4 regions of the Mesorhizobium sp. M1399 genome follow, and region 1 is predicted to be linked to each of the others. Evidence: riboswitches for the same ligand, from Rfam matches in the RefSeq annotation. Region 1 holds a riboswitch; each other region holds the start of a gene.
The links. Region 1 has a riboswitch for cobalamin ahead of NKH05_RS23500 (ABC transporter ATP-binding protein). Riboswitches for the same ligand answer to the same signal wherever they lie in the genome.
Positions count from the first base shown of each region.

Region 2: linked by a shared signal. The riboswitch ahead of NKH05_RS15800 (DUF1636 family protein) and the one ahead of NKH05_RS23500 (ABC transporter ATP-binding protein) in region 1 are both predicted to bind cobalamin.
Region 3: linked by a shared signal. The riboswitch ahead of metE (5-methyltetrahydropteroyltriglutamate--homocysteine S-methyltransferase) and the one ahead of NKH05_RS23500 (ABC transporter ATP-binding protein) in region 1 are both predicted to bind cobalamin.
Region 4: linked by a shared signal. The riboswitch ahead of NKH05_RS15985 (CbtB domain-containing protein) and the one ahead of NKH05_RS23500 (ABC transporter ATP-binding protein) in region 1 are both predicted to bind cobalamin.

Region 1 covers NZ_JAMYKZ010000013.1:148,249-152,609, reverse strand. The annotation lists gene NKH05_RS23510 (bifunctional helix-turn-helix transcriptional regulator/GNAT family N-acetyltransferase) at 225-1,160, shown strand; gene NKH05_RS23505 (GyrI-like domain-containing protein) at 1,198-2,031, opposite strand; cobalamin riboswitch at 2,326-2,529, shown strand; gene NKH05_RS23500 (ABC transporter ATP-binding protein) at 2,622-3,440, shown strand; gene NKH05_RS23495 (ABC transporter substrate-binding protein) at 3,437-4,361, shown strand, end outside.
Region 2 covers NZ_JAMYKZ010000008.1:138,855-143,215, reverse strand. The annotation lists gene NKH05_RS15820 (NADH-quinone oxidoreductase subunit C) at 1-369, opposite strand, end outside; gene NKH05_RS15815 (NuoB/complex I 20 kDa subunit family protein) at 375-956, opposite strand; gene NKH05_RS15810 (NADH-quinone oxidoreductase subunit A) at 947-1,312, opposite strand; gene NKH05_RS15805 (winged helix-turn-helix domain-containing protein) at 1,649-2,848, shown strand; cobalamin riboswitch at 2,878-3,081, shown strand; gene NKH05_RS15800 (DUF1636 family protein) at 3,120-3,554, shown strand; gene cobW (cobalamin biosynthesis protein CobW) at 3,551-4,361, shown strand, end outside.
Region 3 covers NZ_JAMYKZ010000022.1:48,644-53,004, reverse strand. The annotation lists partial or broken gene NKH05_RS28465 (MFS transporter) at 1-540, shown strand, start outside; gene NKH05_RS28460 (hypothetical protein) at 711-1,139, shown strand; gene NKH05_RS28455 (hypothetical protein) at 1,457-1,588, opposite strand; cobalamin riboswitch at 2,252-2,452, shown strand; gene metE (5-methyltetrahydropteroyltriglutamate--homocysteine S-methyltransferase) at 2,548-4,361, shown strand, end outside.
Region 4 covers NZ_JAMYKZ010000008.1:172,727-177,087, reverse strand. The annotation lists gene cobU (bifunctional adenosylcobinamide kinase/adenosylcobinamide-phosphate guanylyltransferase) at 1-202, opposite strand, end outside; gene NKH05_RS15990 (CbtA family protein) at 195-977, opposite strand; gene NKH05_RS15985 (CbtB domain-containing protein) at 993-1,172, opposite strand; cobalamin riboswitch at 1,209-1,404, opposite strand; gene NKH05_RS15980 (aromatic ring-hydroxylating oxygenase subunit alpha) at 1,545-2,738, shown strand; gene NKH05_RS15975 (MFS transporter) at 2,717-3,916, opposite strand; gene NKH05_RS15970 (heparan-alpha-glucosaminide N-acetyltransferase) at 4,164-4,361, shown strand, end outside.

The sequences.
Region 1 (4,361 bases):
TATTCCTCGATGAGAATGGTGAGAACAGTTCCTCCGTCCGGCGGCGCCGGACATGGTTAGCACTCATCTTGGGGGAGTGCTAACGTGGCGCTGAAATAGTCTGGCAACTCGCGCGAGTCAAGGCGCCCGGTGAGCATCATCAGAACAATTGCTTCAAACGGATGCTTCAAACAGATACTTGACCAAGTCAACTAAATGGCTGATCTTACCGGCAGGAGGATGCCATGACCATTCATCATCACCCAGGCAAGGAGCGGATCGACGCGGTGCGAGCCTTCAACCGCTTCTATACCCGCCAGATCGGGCTGCTCGACGAAGGGCTGCTGAAAAGCACCTTCTCGCTGACCGAGGCGCGGGTGCTCTATGAACTGGCGCATCGCGATGGCCTGACCGCCACGGACCTTGGGCGCGATCTCGGCCTCGATCCCGGTTATCTCAGCCGGCTGCTGAAGAAATTCGAGGAACGTCATCTGGTCGAGCGCGCCACGATCGAGGCGGATGCAAGGCGTTCGTCGATCGCCCTGACCAAGGCCGGGCGGCAGGCTTTCGCGCCGCTGAACCAGGGCTCGCACGACCAGGTCGCGGCATTGCTCGACCGGCTTTCGGTTCCCGAACAGGACAGGCTGGTCAAGGCCATGCAGACGGTGCAGCGTCTGCTGGGCGCGACCGCCGAACCCAACATTCCCTACACGCTGCGGCCTCTGCAGGTCGGCGACATCGGCTGGATCATCCATCGCCAGGGCCTGCTCTACGCGCAGGAATATGGCTGGGACGAAACCTATGAGGCGCTGGTCGCTGAAATCCTCGGCACATTCGTCAAATCCTTCGATCCGAAATGGGAACGCAGCTGGATCGCCGAGCGGGAAGGCGAGGTCGTCGGCTCCGTCTTCGTCGTGCGCCAGTCGGACGCGGTGGCGAAATTGCGCCTGCTCTACGTCGAGCCCTCGGCGCGAGGTCTCGGCATCGGCAAGCGGCTGGTCGAGGAATGTATCGGCTTTTGCCGCGCCACGGGTTACAGGACACTGACGCTGTGGACCAACGACGTGCTCGCCGCCGCCCGCCACATCTATGAGTCTGTGGGCTTTAAATTGACCAACGAGGAGTGCCACCATTCCTTCGGCAGGGATCTGGTCGGCCAGAACTGGAACCTGGAACTGTAGCAGCGCTTCCGGCGCTTCGGCGTCGGCCTGCCGTGCCTCACCCTTTGATCGGTATCCAGATTTCCAGCCCGCCATTGCCGCTGCGCGGATCAAATTCGGGGCCGTAACGCTCGAATTCCGGCGCATCGGCGATCTCGTGCCCAGAGGCTGGCAGCCATTTGTTCCAGATCGTGTTGACCGTGCGGCGGATGGTCGAGATATGGTCACGATGGGCGAACACGCCGTATTTCTGCGCCGGCACGCGCACACGCCAAAACTCCCTCGGCAGGTCCGAAAAATCGGACACTTCGACGCCAGCGATGTAGTCGAAATTGCCGGCGTCGTCGCCGTTGACGCAGACGCCATAGGCGACGTCGCCGATCTCGCCTGGAATGTTGCCAATATAGGGGCCGAACCGCTGCCACTGCATCGGGATGCCGGCGCTGGTTTCGCAGCTGTAACGCTCGCCGAGACCGGCGATGAGAAACGGCCGGCTGGTCTCAAAACGCGGTGGTTCGAGAGTGGCGAGAAAGGACTGGTCCATCAGGATCGGCTCCACAAGATCGAGGTTGTCGAGCGAGCCTTGTGCGCGTACCAGTTCCGGCGTGGTGCCGAACTGGTCGCGGAAGGCGCGGGTGAAGGCCTCATGCGAGGCATAGCCGGCGTCGAGCGCGACCGAGAGGATGTCGGGTGCGCCGGCGCCAAGCTTGCGCGCCGCTTCGGTCAGTCGGCGAGAACGGACGTAGCTCATCACCGAACGGCCGGTAGCCGCGCCGAAAGCCCGCGTCACATGAAAGCGCGACACCCCGCTGCTCTTGGCGACATCGTCCAGCGAGACTGCTTCGGGCAGATGGCTTTCGACGAACCACAGCGCCTTCTCGGTCGGATTCATTTGGCACCTCGCATTGGCCCAGTCTCCGCATTGGCCCAGTCTTTACATGGCCCAGTCTTTACATTGGCCATGTCTTATATTGGCAAGATTATGGTGCCGCTTCCTGGCGGAGGCAGTTTGATCGAAATTGCGCACTGCGCAAATCGAGAGCGACGGTCGTCGGCAATTCGCAGGCGTCGCGCGAAAAGGCTTGACAGGAAGCGGGCAAACGTCCTTTTAAATGTAACGTTATTACATCACGAGATCTATATGGCTCCTTCTGACAAGACTTATTGCGCTGTGATTGGCGGAAAACTAGGGTGGCTGACTGATGGTCCCCGAGTCGAAAGGCAAGGGGTGAAAAGGGAACACGGTGAGATCTTCGGATCGAGGCCGTGGCTGCCCCCGCAACTGTAAGCGGTTAGCAAAATCCGAAGTGCCACTGGCCGGCAAGGCTGGGAAGGCAGGATGGCGCAAAGACCCGCGAGCCAGGAGACCTGCCATCAGCATGAGTTGACCGGACGGGGTGTGCCGGGAGGAGACGTGGACATCGGTCTTGTCGGCCGGTCCGTCCAGCTTCCTTCCGTCGCCATTGAGAAAGTGACGGTAAGTTGGACGCCTCCCAGCCTCTTCTTGAAGCGTGTGAACTGAGCGCGACGACGAATGGCCGGTGCCTGGTCAGCGCGGTGAGCCTTTCGATAGCGCCGGGCGACCGCCTCGCCATCATCGGCCCCAACGGCGCCGGCAAGACGACGCTGCTGCGCATGCTATGCGGTACGCTGCGGCCAAGCGCGGGAGATGTGAGATTTTCCGGACGCCGGCTGGAGAGGTTTTCGGACGCCGAGCGGGCACTGCACATGGCGGTCGTTGGCCAGACCGACCAGCCTGATCCGCGGCTTGCCGTGATCGACTACGTCGAGCTTGGGCGCGTCCCGCATGCCGGCTTGCGACGGAGGAGCGAGCAACGCGACATCGTCATTGAAGCACTTCGCAGAACCGGCCTGCTGCCGCTGCTCGGCCGCACGATCGGCTCGCTATCCGGTGGCGAGCGGCAACGCGCCCAGTTGGCGCGCGCCATCGCCCAGGAGCCCAAAATCCTGTTCCTCGATGAACCGACCAATCATCTCGATCCGCGCGCCCGCAGCGACCTTCTCGAACTCGTATCGCAGTTTGGCATGACCGTCGTGGCGGTGCTTCATGATCTGTCGCTTGTCACGCCATTTGCCACCAGGGTCGCGGTGATGAACGAGGCCCGCCTGCAGGCACTTGCCAGTCCGCGCGAGGCGCTGACCAAGAAGTTGATCCGCGAGATTTTCGGCGTTGACGTGCTTTGGCTGCGCCATCCCACCGAAGACCGCGAACTCACGGTCTTCGACGTTCCGAACCGCGCCTCTTCACATCCCGATTTGACCAAGGAGCAACATCCGTGAAACGCCTCGTACTGTCTTTTGCCTCCCTCCTACTTGCCCAGACCGCCTTCGCTTTCCCGGTAACCGTTGATAGCTGCGGCACGCCGCTGACGTTCGACGCCGCGCCGAAGCGCGCCGTCATCCAAGATCTGAACATGGCGGAGATGGCCTTCGCGCTGGGGCTGCAACCATCGATCGTCGGCCTGACCGGCATCACCGGATGGTATAAGGTCGGTCCGGAATTCAAGGCCGAGCAGGGCGCGATCCCGGAACTCGCGCCGAAATACCCGACCCTCGAAAACCTCGTCGCCGTCGAGCCCGATTTCTTCTTCGCCGGCTGGTATTACGGCATGAAGCCTGGCGGCGAGGTGACGCCCGATACGCTGGCCCCGCACGGTATCAAGACGCTGGTGCCGACGGAAAGTTGCGTCCATCTCGACCAGAACCGCCCCGCAGCCTCGATGGACCTGCTCTATGGTGATGTCGAAAAGCTGGGCAAGATTTTTGGCAAGGAGGCGGAGGCGGGAAAGCTTGTTTCGAACTGGAAGGCGCAGCTCGCCGATATCACGGCAAAGATCGGCGACCGCACGGGAACGCGTGTGTTTCTTTACGACTCCGGCGAAGACAAACCCTTCACATCAGGCAAGTTCGCGATCCCCAGCGCCATGATCGCCGCAGCCGGCGGCGACAACATCATGGCCGACATGCCGACGAGCTGGGGCAATACGGATTGGGAGACGGTGGCGGCCCGCAATCCGCAATTTCTTATCCTGCTCGACTACCAGGACGGCGGCTACAGAAAACTGCTCGATTTCCTGAAAGCTCATCCGGCGATGAAGGAGACTGAGGCGGTCAAAAATGAGCACTTCATTGCGCTGCGCTATGCCGAACTGACGCCTGGGCCTGCCAACATCGAGGCGATCGGCAAGATCGCCAGGGCGA
Region 2 (4,361 bases), on a different contig from region 1:
CAGCACGCCATAGAGGTCGTAGGTCTCGCGCTCGAACCAGTCCGCGCCGGGATATATGCCGGTGATCGACGGCACCAGCGTCTCTTCGTCGGCCTGGACCTTGATGCGGATGCGGATATTCTGCCTCGGCGACAGCAGGTGATAGACCACGTCGAAGCGCTTTGCCCGCGACGGATAATCTGCGCCGCAAACGTCGATGATCGAAATGAACTGGCATTTCGGGTCGTCGCGCAGGAAGGTCACCACCTCGATCAGGTCGCGCGGCTCGACCGAGATAGTGAGTTCGCCATAGGCGAGCACCGCTTCGCCGATCCGGCCGGTCAGCTTCTCGCCAAGATAGGTCGAGAGGTCATTCAACGCCTGGGTCATGCCGCTCACCGTTCGATCGTGCCGGTGCGGCGGATCTTCTTCTGCAGCAGAAGGATGCCGTAGAGCAGCGCTTCAGCGCTCGGTGGGCAGCCGGGCACGTAGATGTCGACCGGCACGATGCGGTCGCAGCCGCGCACCACCGAATAGGAATAATGATAATAGCCGCCGCCATTGGCACAGGAGCCCATCGAGATGACGTAGCGCGGCTCCGGCATCTGGTCGTAGACCTTGCGCAGCGCCGGCGCCATCTTGTTGGTCAGCGTGCCGGCGACGATCATGATGTCGGACTGGCGCGGAGACGCGCGCGGCGCGACACCGAAACGCTCGCTGTCGTAGCGTGGCATCGAGGTGTGGATCATCTCGACGGCGCAGCAGGCGAGGCCAAAGGTCATGAACATCAACGAGCCGCTGCGCGCCCAGGTGATCAGCGCCTCGGTCGAAGTGACGAGAAAACCCTTGTCGGCGAGTTCGTTGTTGATCTCCAGGAAGAACGGATCATCCTCCCCCACCGGTCTGCCGGTGTTGGGGTCGATGAGGCCCTTGGGCTTCGGCGCGACGAGCGTGCCGGAACTGTCGTTCAATCCCATTCCAGCGCTCCTTTTTTCCATTCATAGGCAAAGCCGATGGTCAGCACCGCCAAAAACACCATCATCGACCAGAAACCGAGCATGCCGATCTGACTGAACGACACTGCCCAAGGAAACAGGAAGGCCACCTCCAGATCGAAGATGATGAACAGGATCGACACCAGGTAGAAGCGGATGTCGAACTTCATGCGGGCGTCGTCGAACGAGTTGAAGCCGCACTCATAGGCGGAAAGCTTTTCCGGATCGGGGTTGCGGTAAGCCACCAGGAACGGTGCGGCGAGCAGCGCCAGGCCGACGACCAGCGCCACGCCGATGAACAGGACGATGGGCAGGTACGAACCTAAAAGTGCGTTCATGCTGCAGTTTTCCGTTGGCGGCCAATCCACTCTGATTACAGCACCGGACCCACTTGCGGAAGCGTGACAGATTAACCACTGAACCGTTTTAAGGGGGCTCTATGCTGCAACGCGGCGAGGGTTAGCGCAGCGCTTTCGGCGAAGCAAGTCAAACCTTGTTCAAATCGCGGTGCTGGACGGCATATCCGGGAAAACTGGTCCGATCCGCTCCTGTTTGATTTCCTTCACTTTTCACTCCACTTTTCTCTCCTGACATAGATGCCGCCAAAACCTTGCTAGCATGGGGCGGAATCGCAGGTCATTTTCTCTGTCTAACATCGTCCGGATACCGCCTTCATGAAAGAAAAAATCTCGCTTGCCCTGGCCCGTCGCATTGCGCTTGCGGCACAGGGATTCAATGACCCGCGCCCCAGCGGCACGCCTGACCGCCGGCATCTGGCCCGGGTGCTTGCACGTACCGGCCTGCTGCAGATCGATTCCGTCAGCGCCGTGGTTCGCGCCCATTATATGCCGCTCTATTCGCGGCTTGGCCCCTACAAGCTGGCGCTGCTCGACGACGCCGCGGTGACACGCAAGCGCATGGTCTTCGAATATTGGGCGCATGAAGCCTCGTTCTTGCCCGTCGAGACCTATCCGCTGATGCGCTGGCGCATGCGGCGGGCCGAGCGCGGCGAGGAAATGTACAGCGGACTGGCAAAATGGGGCCGCGAGCACGCCGCCTACATTGAGGACATCTGTCGCGAGGTCGCTGAACGAGGCCCGATCGCGGCGTCGGCTTTCGAAGGCCAGAAGGGCTCGGGCGGCTGGTGGGGCTGGAGCCATGCCAAGCATGCCTTCGAATGGCTGTTCTGGGCGGGCCGCATCACCACGGCGCACCGGCGTGGTTTCGAGCGGTTCTACGATCTGCCGGAGCGCGTGCTGCCGCCAACGGTACTCGCTTTGCCAGTTCCGTCCCCCGCGGACGCCCACCGCGAACTGCTGCGCATCTCCGCCCGCGCCCATGGCGTCGCCACGGCGGGCGATCTGCGCGACTATTTCCGCCTCTCGCCCGCCGACATCAAGGGCCGCATCGAGGAACTGGTCGAGGCTGGCGACCTGTTGCCGGTGAGCGTCGAAGGCTGGAGCAAAACAGCCTATCTCCACAAGGACGCCCGTTTGCCGCGCAGGATCGAGGCGCGCGCCTTGCTTGCGCCGTTCGATCCCGTCGTCTTCGAGCGGTCGCGCACCGAGCGGTTGTTCGACTTCCACTACCGCATCGAGATCTACACGCCGGCCGAAAAGCGCCAGTATGGCTATTATGTGCTGCCGTTCCTGCTCGGCGACAGCATCGTCGGGCGCGTCGACCTCAGGGCCGACCGCCCGGCCGGCGTATTGCGCGTCCATGCCGCCTATTCGGAGCCCGGCGCCCCGCCGCAAACTGCCGCCGCCCTTTTCGAGGAATTGAAGCAGATGCAGGGTTGGCTCGGGCTCGAGCGCATCGAGGTGACGGCTGCCGGCGACCTCGGCCAGCCGCTCGCAGATATCGCCGCGTCATAGACGTGCGTTGACACGACTGCCTTCACAAGCCTAAATCCGTTCCAGACGGTCCCCTGCCCGCAACGGCAAGGGCCAAGAGGGAATGCGGTGCGAAATCTCGATTTCAAATCCGCGGCTGTCCCCGCAACTGTAAGCGACGAGCCAAGGCCGAAAACCACTGGGATATTCCCGGGAAGGCGGCACCCAGGCGATGACCCGCGAGCCAGGAGACCTGCCGTCTAGGACATAAGAATCCGATCGCCTGGCGGGTTTTCCGGGCAAGGAGCCTGATTTGGAACGCGACAGCAGTTTTCCGGCTGAGACAGCGGATTTATTGTCCGGCCATGGTGATTCCCCGGCCGGCGTTACCGTCATCGTCTGCTCGTCCTGCCGTGACGAGACCGGTTCGGACGCTTATCCCCGCGCCGGCGAACTGCTCGCCGAGCACACGCGCCGCGCCGCTTCCAGCGAAAACATTAAAATCCGCACCGTCGAATGCCTCGGCAATTGCAAGCGCCGGCTCAGCGCCGCGATGCTGCGCGACGGCTGCTGGAGCTATGTCTTCGGCGACCTGACCACGACCAGCGGCACCGATCTGGTGACGGGGGCAAAGCTGTTCGCTACTTCGACGGACGGCCTCATTCCGTGGCGCGGCCGTCCCGATTGCCTGAAGCGCGGCTTGGTTGCCCGCATCCCTCCCCTCGACCTTTTGAAGGACTTGATATGACTTCCCCAGATTCGGCCGCCAACGTTTCGCGCGTCCCCTGCACCGTCGTCACCGGCTTTCTCGGCGCCGGCAAGACGACGCTGATCCGCCATTTGCTCGAAAACGCCAAAGGCAAGCGCCTGGCCATCATCGTCAACGAGTTCGGCGATATCGGCATCGACGGCGAGATCCTGAAGGGCTGCGGCATCGACACTTGCCCCGAGGAAAACATCGTCGAGCTGGCCAATGGCTGCATCTGCTGCACTGTCGCCGACGACTTTGTCCCCGCGCTCGACCAGATCCTGTCGCTGACGCCGAAGGTCGACCACATCCTGATCGAGACGTCCGGGCTGGCCCTGCCCAAGCCGCTGGTCCAGGCCTTCCAGTGGCCGTCGGTGAAAAGCCGCGTCACGGTCGATGGCGTCATCGCCGTCGTCGACGGGCCGGCGCTGGCTGATGGCCGCGTTGCCAACGACATGGACGCCCTGCAGGCGCAGCGCGCGCAGGACGAGACGCTCGACCATGACGATCCTGTCGAGGAGGTGTTCGAAGACCAGCTCGCTTGTGCCGACCTGATCATCCTGTCGAAGAGCGACCTGCTGGACGCAGCCGGCGCGGCGCGCGCCAATGCCGTCATCGGCAAGCATGTTGCGCGGGCGGTGAAGATCGTGCCGACCTCGCAAGGCAAGGTCGATCCGTCGGTGCTGCTCGGCCTTGGTCTCGCCGTCGAGGACGACATCGAGAACCGCAAGACCCATCACGACGACGAGCTCGACCACGAACATGACGACTTTGACTCGTTCGTCATCGACATTGCGTCGGTGTCCG
Region 3 (4,361 bases), on a different contig from region 1:
GGCATAATCGTGGCCACAGCCGGTGCGGCCTTCGCGTTCCTCTTCAACGTCCTTTGCTACTTCGCTCTGATCGCTGCGCTGTTGCGATGGAAAGCCGAACGGGCACGACAAGCGCTGCCGCGGGAGGCTTTCGGCAGTGCGATGGCGGCGGGCTTCCGTTACGTGCTCTTGTCGCCGAACCTTCTCAAGGTGATGTGCCGGAGTTTCATTTTCGGCCTCACCGCCGTTGTCATTTTGGCTCTCCTGCCGTTGGTCGCTCGCGAACAGATCAAAGGGACCGCAGTCACCTACGGCGTGATGCTCGGCTTCTTCGGCCTGGGAGCGATTTGCGGCGCGCTCCTCATCGGGCCGGTCCGAGAAGTTCTCTCCAACGAATGGGTCATTCGCGGTGCGTTCTTTGTATTGGCGATCAGCTGCTTCTTTCGGGCATGGAGCGAGCACGTTGGGCTGAGCTGTCTGCTCCTCATGCCAGCCAGCTGGGCTGGAAGATTGATGTCGAGGAGTGGCGCACGAGCCCGTTTGCAATTGCCGATGCCGAAACGCGATACGGCACGCTCAGAATCAAGACGACTGTTGGCAGCCGCCAATATCCTATCGATGAAAAGGCGCGTGAATCGATTTTACGTCAGTTGAAGGAACTTCATAATCTTCGTAGAAATAACACAAGCAGGCCATGGCTGTATTGTTGGAGCCTTGACAACAAAATACTCTTGATAAATCCGCAATATGTCCGCACCATTGAGCTTATCGGTGACGATGTAGAGGAGATGCCAGAGTATTATCATCCAGAAATCTATCGGGCTTTGGATGACTGGGATAAGGGTGAGGTTTCAGGAAAGCTGAAGAAAGAATGCGATGCCATCATCGCAGAGATGGGTGATCAGGAAGCCGTGCGCATGGCCTCCTATGTTCGCGTCACATATGACGACGGAGAAGATGAGTGGAACTTCTTGGATGAAGAAACCGCTACGACTTTCTTCGGATTGGAAGCTGCGACCTTTGACGTTCCCCAGTGTAGTTTCGCCGAAGTGGAGGAAGAAGGTTACTACCGAGCGCGATACGCCAACCTTGATCGCGTCGCGGTGATGGAGGTTCCAAGCGACCGTTATCACAGATTGACCGCGCCCGAGGAAGCTTAGAACCATCCACGAAGGGCGCATGTTACACCTCGACCTTGCGTGGTGCGTTTTCAGTACGAGATGACGTTAAGCGTAGGTAGTGGCAGGTAAGAGTGCTCGACCAGAAGCTCAACTGCCTCCTCAATATCGCTGCCGATGTGCCGCAGGACACGTCCACGGGAGCGTGGATAGGCGTGAAGTTCCTGCACTCCACGGTCCGCTCTCCCATCGCCGGTGTGTGCCCGACGCCATCTTGTGGACGAGCTTGGCCGCCTGCACCCGGTTGTATTCCGGCTTGCGGTCCGCCTGGGCGGTCCGCCGCGATGGCTATCTCCATGTCAATCGGCGCCGAACTTTGACTGCCCGCTGCTTTTGATGAATTTGGCGAGGTCCCGCGCATAATCACTCTTGGTCTTCACCTTGAGGCCCTGTGTCGCGAACTTGTGGTCCAGCAGGGCAAACAGGTCCAAGTCCCCTTCCGCCTGTGGCGCTGGCTTGCCCTCACGCCCTCGGCTTCCCAATTGGGGACCGCTTCTGCGCGCTGCACCGTGGCGATTGCCCGCCCAAGACGCATCACAAACCGTGCGCGTGCACGACGATTTGCCGCTCAGGCCTCATTTGGACAGGACTTGAGCTGGCCCGGTGGTTTAAGGCGGGTTACCTTGAGCCGGTGGGCCGCGAACAAGCAGTTCGAGACATTGGCCTCGATCACTTCGCAACACGCCGCTGCGCCTGGCCTCGGGTGCTCCCCTCGAAATCGTTGTGTCGTATCACCGAGGGCATCACGGCCAACAGCTTCCACATGGGCAACAGCCTCGCCATTGAGCCGAATATGGTCGCGAGCAGATCACCAACGAAGCGGTCGGAACCTCGGAGCCGAAGTTCGACGCCGAGGTGGTTCGCATGATGCGCTAAGCAGCACCACCGCGCTTGCCGGTATGTTTGCTGCCGGCAGCCGACGAACCCCTATCCTCCTGGACAAGGGCGCCGTGCGTCATTGCTTTGATTTACCGGCCGCTCAAGGCTTCCACAGTTTTCGCTTTCGAGGCGACCTTTGGAACATGCCAACGGAAATTTAACATAACGACATAAACATTTCTTTATGCGGCGTTGACAAAGAAGCGAACTGCTGTAATTGTCTCCCGCGTCGTGGTTCTCCGTACGGCGCTGCCGCAGCGGAGCTAAGAGGGAAGCCGGTGCGATGCCGGCGCTGCCCCCGCAACTGTTAGCGGCGAGCCAACCCCACTCATGTCACTGAGGCGAATAGCCTTGGGAAGACGGGTAGAGGCTATGACCCCGCGAGCCAGGAGACCTGCCACGGCGAATTACGTCCACGGGCGGGGTGTCTCGGTGGCCGCTGCAGCCTGGCGTTCGTGCCGGCCTGCTAGCGCCTTCCTTGTGACCGACGCCCCAACCATCGGGGTCTGGCATGACTGTCTCTCAGCAAATTCCTGTAGCAACGCTCGGCGTGCCCCGCTTCGGTCGTCGGCGAGAACTGAAATTCGCGCTTGAAAGCTACTGGTCCGGAAAATCGTCCGCTGCCGACCTTCTCACGACCGCGAAGGCGCTCCGTGCCGCTAGCTGGGAGGAGCAGCACGATCGCGGCGTGTCGAAAATCCCGTCGAACGACTTCTCGCTCTACGACCATGTGCTCGACACCGCAGCCATGGTCGGCGCCGTTCCATCCCGTTACGGCTGGAATAGCGGCGAGGTTCCACTTGACATCTACTTCGCAATGGCGCGGGGCAACCAGGGTCAGACGGAGGATTGTCGACACGCTGGTCACCAGCAGGCGGCTCATCGGTCTGATGTAACCGCGATGGAAATGACCAAGTGGTTTGACACCAACTATCACTACATTGTGCCGGAACTCAACGATGATCAGACGTTCGCCCTCTCGTCGACGAAACCGGTCGATTACTTCATCGAGGCTAAAGCTCTCGGCGTTCACACACGCCCAGTCATCCTTGGACCGATCACCTTCCTCAAGCTGGCGAAATCGCCTGCCGAAGGATTCGATCCCATCGCGCTCCTGCCGCGGCTGCTGCCCGTCTACGAGCAACTCCTGCAGAGGCTGAAGCTGTCTGGAGCCGACTGGGTGCAGATCGATGAGCCAGCGCTTGTCCTCGATCTGAACCCGAACGAACGAGCTGCGTTCGAATTCGCCTATGGCCAGCTGTCGAAAGCCGCGCCCGAGCTGAAGATCATGCTGGCTACCTATTTCGGGCCGCTGGGAGACAATCTCGAAACCGCGGTTTCTCTGCCCCTGGCCGGGCTGCATATTGATCTCGTGCGCGCTCCCGAGCAGCTGGAAACGGTGGGTCGGCTCGCACCGAAGGATCTGGTGCTCTCGCTTGGCTTGATCGATGGCCGCAACGTCTGGCGTGCGAACCTGCCCGCCATTCTCGACCGCATCAAACCGATCGTCGCCGGCTGGCCCTTGGACCGCGTCGAGATCGCGCCTTCTTGCTCGATGCTGCATGTGCCGATCGACCTCCGCATGGAGACGGAACTCGACGCGGACATCAGGTCGTGGCTCGCCTTCGCGGCCCAGAAGACCGACGAGTTGGTGTTGCTTGCCCGGGCCCTGTCCCAAGGCAGGGATGCGGTGGCAGGCGCGTTGAAAGCGTCTGCCGAGGCTGCCGCCACTCGCGTGACATCCACGAAGATCCATGACCCGCTGGTTGAGGGGCGGATCGCCAGCATTGACGACAGCATGAAGCGACGAGAGAGCGCTTTTGCCGAGCGCTCCAGAGTCCAGGCCGGCACGCTCGGGCTGCCGCCGTTCCCGACGACGACCATCGGGTCCTTCCCGCAGACGCCGCAGGTACGCAGGGCGCGGGCCGCTCATGCGAACGGCCAGCTGAGCTATGTCGACTACGAGACCTTCCTGAAGAAGGAGATCGAGGCTGCAATTCGCTGGCAGGAAGAGATCGGGCTGGACGTGCTGGTGCACGGTGAGTTCGAACGAAACGACATGGTACAGTATTTCGGCGAGCAGCTGTCCGGCTTCGCCTTCACCCAGCATGCCTGGGTGCAGAGCTATGGGTCGCGTTACGTGCGCCCCCCCATCATCTTCGGCGACGTATCGAGGCCCAAGCCGATGACGCTGCGCTGGTGGCAATTCGCCCAGTCGCTTACGGAAAACCCTGTGAAGGGAATGCTCACAGGCCCGGTGACCATTCTCAACTGGTCTTTTGTTCGCGACGACGTACCCCGCTCCGAAGCATGCCGCCAGATCGC
Region 4 (4,361 bases), on a different contig from region 1:
CCTCGATGGTCGTCCAGCCGGCGCTGCGGCGCGAGCGGTGCAGCGCGATCCGTTCGCGCATCTCCTCGTCATAGGCTTGCGCCGTCGCGATATAGCTCCATGGCGCCGGACAGGCACTCACCAGCCTCTCGGCATGCACGCTCTTGCCGGAGCGCGCACCGCCGATGATCAGGGTCAGCGCCCCGGCAGCGCGGTCAGGCAAAGCTGTCGCGCAGGCTGGTCGCCGTGCCGGTGAAGCGGCCGCGCACCACGCCGACGACCGCGCCGAGCACCAGCCAGAACACCAGATTGGTCAGCGTCACCGCCACCACGAACTGATGATGCAGGCCTTCCGGGATTGTCGTCTCGAAGCTGTCGGGCTGCGGCGCGCCGACAATATGCGGCGCCACCATCAACGCCACGGCAAGGACCGCCAGCGGCAGCGATCTGCGGAAGGCGAGCAGGCCGAGACCGGCGGCGGTCGCCACCACCGTTGCCCACCACCAGATCTGGCGTTGGACAAGGTCGGCCGCCGGCATTGCCGGCAATTCCGGCGGCAGGCCGAGGCCCGGCGCCAGCGTGAACACGGCAAAGCCGGCAAGCCCCCAGAACAGGCCCTGGCGCCAATTGCCGATGCCGCCGGCGAACTCCGAAACCGCAACCAGGACCAACGCGAAGCCGATGCCGGTGACGATATTGGCAACGACGCTGAAGGCAAAACGTTCGAAACCGTCGGCCGGCGCCCAGCCTTCGTCCTCCGCCGGAGCCATTGCTTCAGCCGGTGCCGGCGCGGCGCTGCTTATAGCCATCGTGCCCCCGGCGTTTTCGACCGGTGCCGCAGGTGCCGCGGCATGGTCATGGCCGCCGCCGGCCTGTTCGTAGACTTCCGCCTTCAGGATCAGCGGCACCGTGGCATAGGCCTGCATGCAGGCGAGAACGACGCCGGCCACGAGCCCTGCGATCGCCGCGATGAACACGACGTTGCGAAACAGTGTCATGATGTCAGCCCCTTGTCAGTGGCAGGGAAAGCCCATCGAGTGGCGATAGTCGTGGGCGGCATTGTGGACCGCATCGATGTGCGAGAAGCCGACAAAGCCCATGACGAAAATGCCGAGGAATGCAGCAAGCGCCAGCTGCATGAAACGCGACTGCGAGGAGACGGAAGCGCCGAGCGAGACGGAAGCGGTATTCATGTCTTGTCCTTTCGCCCTCCACCCGAGGGCATAGAAGTCAGTTTCCTGTCGCCGGCAGGTCTCCTGGCTCGCGGATCAGCGCCCTTCCCCACCTTCCCGAAGAAAATCTTCAGTGGCATATGGAGAGGACTACCGCACACAGTTGCGGGGGCAGCCACGGCATTGGGCAAGAATTTCGCCCGCACCGCATTCCCTCTTGGTTCCAAACGGAACCGACGACATCAGCGACTATAGGCAGAATCGCCGCGCCCGGCAAACCAAATTCCGCCGGATCGTGTGGCGAATGCGCCGCCTCGCCAAGCTCGCCGGCCGGCGCCGCAATTGACAATTCTCACAGCCGGGTGTCGGCTGGCGGATGGGGAGGAAGCCGGCATGCAACCCAGCCCGAATGAGCGCGGTCCCTATAACGGCCTGACGCGGGCCGAGCCGACGCTGCCGTCATCGGCCTATTGGGACATCGCAGGCTATCAGCGCGATCTCGAGGCCATCTGGTATCGCAATTGGCTGCTGGTCTGCCGCGAGGCCGACCTTGCCCATCCGCTGGCTTTCAGGACGTTTCGCATAGGCACGCAGGAGGTCGTCGTGCTGCGCGACGAGACCGGCGAATTGCGCGCCTTTCACAACACCTGCCGGCATCGCGGCTCGCAGCTTTGCCAGCAGAGCGAAGGACGGCTGAAGGCGCGGCTCATCACCTGCCCCTACCACGCCTGGTCCTATTCGCTGCGCGGCGATCTGGTGCGCGTGCCGTCGAAATCGCTGCCGGACGGTTTCGACAAGGCCGATCATCCGCTCTACCGCGTCGCGCTTTCGGTGTGGCGCGGTTTCGTTTTCGTCAACCTCGCGCAAGACGCTGCCGGTTCGGCTGAAACATCCTTCGATCCGGCATCCGGCAACCTCGCCAACTGGCCGCTGGAAACGCTGCTGAGCGGCCATGTGCTGCGCAAGGTTATGAACTGCAACTGGAAGATATTTTGGGAGAACTTCAACGAGTGCCTGCACTGCCCTGGCGTCCACAAGGACCTGTCGCGGCTGGTGCCGATCTATGGCCGCGGCCTGATGGGCCGGCACGACGACCCCGAATGGGCGCGCCACGCCGACAATGACGCGCCGGAATTTGCCGGCGGCTTGCGGGCCGGGGCCGAAACCTGGTCGCGCGACGGGCGCGTCCACGGCTCGGTCTTTTCGAGCCTGACGCCGGCCGAGCGTGCTGCCGGGCAGACCTATGCCACCAACTTGCCGTCGATGTTCGTCGTCGGCCATGTCGACTATGTCAGGACCGTGCGGCTGGTGCCGCTTGGGCCGGAGCAGACCGAACTCACCGCCGAATGGCTTTTTTCGCCCGAAGCGCTCGTCGATCCGGCTGCGGATATCGACAACATCGTCGCCTTCGGTACCCAGGTGCTGGAGGAAGACGCTGATATCTGCGAGGTCAACCAGAAGGGCCTGCGCTCGATGCGCCATAAGGCCGGCGTGCTGATGCCCGAGGAATATGATTTGCACCGCTTCCACAACTGGGTGCGCGAGCGGCATGCGGCGCTTGAACATCAAAGCGATTTGGGCAGATAGCGCCAAGTGACGAAGCCGCAGACCGCCGCCAGCAGGCCGAGCGTCGCGAAAACCGCGCCCAGGCCGAAGAACGCCAGCACCACTGAATAGACCAGCGGCGGCGTCAGCTCGGAAAAGTCGAGATAGGTGCGGTAGACCGCCGCCATCTGCGCCCGCTCATACGAGCGCACCGAGCGCATGAACGCGGTCGAGCCCAGCGCATCGAGCGCGATGGTGAAGAAGGCACCGCAAAGCAGCAACGCGCCGGTGACGAGCGGCGCGGCCTCGCCGACGGCGCCGGCCGCCAGCAGCGTCGCCGACATGGCGAAATAGGCAAACGTCATGGTGCGCCGGCCGCCGAAACGCTTTCCCGCCCTGCCCCAGAAGATGGCCATGAACAAAAGCGCATTGCCGGCCGAAACCAAGAGGCCACCGGCGAGCTCGCCCTCGCCGGTGATCACCATGAACAGCGGCCCATAGACAAAGAACGTCGTCCAGAAGCAGGAACGGCCGAAGGCGATCAGCCAGGCCAGCCTCAGCCTTGGCTGCGCGACGAAGCGGCCGATATTGGCCAGCGGATTGACCGGCCGCGTCTTGCCCGGGCGGATCGACGGGTTGTCGCCAAGCCGGTAGGTCCAGAACAGCGCCAGCAGGGCCATGGCGAAGACGGCCACCGCGCTATGCGCGGCATAGATGCCGAAACGCGTGTAGAGGAAAATGCCGAGCGTCGGCCCGGCGGTCCAGGCAAGCATCGACCACGCCATGCGCAGCGACTCGGCCTGCATGAAATCGGTCTTGCGGATGTGGTCCATGATGTAGAGGTTGAGCGTGATCGCCAGCGCGCTGGCGCCGATGACGCGGCAGAGCATGCCGACCGTTTGGCCAGCAAGCGTATGAGTGACGAAGAACAGCGAGCCGACGGCCAGCAGGCAGGCACCGGCGGTATAGACCCAGCGCCGGGCAAAGCGCCGGATCAACATCGGCATGAACAGCGTCGCCGAGAGGCCGAGCATTGCCACGACCGTGTAGAGGATCGAGACGATCTGCTCGTTGTGCAGGATCTCATAGGCCTGGATCGGGATGACGCTGGAGACGGTGGCGCGCGCGAACGATTCGACCGCATAAAGCGAGGCGAAGGTGCGTGCATCCGCCGGCCGCAAGGCCGCAAGCCAGATAGGATGGCGCACATGGGTAGCCATTGCTTTCCCCGAAGCAGAATCGCCCAAAGCAGGGTTTGGAGCACAAATCTGCCGCGGCGATTCCTGGCCGGGTAACAGGAAACCGACGCCTTCACGGCAAAAAGCGAAGCCGGCCAAAGGCTTTCCGGCTCTGGCCTAAAGCGAGTTCTAATGCTGACCCGCGCCAACGCGACGCGAGGACTGCTTCTTTTGACGGTGGCAACCGTGATAGTCGTCTTGCCGGGGCTGAACCAAGACAGCGAGACCGATGAGCATCGCCACGCCGACCACCGCCGTTCAGGATCAACCGAAGGCGAAGCGCATCGCCGCCATCGACATCGCACGCGGCATCGCTTTGCTTGCCATGGCGAGCTATCATTTCACCTGGGATCTCGAATTTTTCGGCTACACCGATCCCGGCCTCACCGCCTTCGGCTGGTGGAAAATCTACGCGCGCTGCATCGCC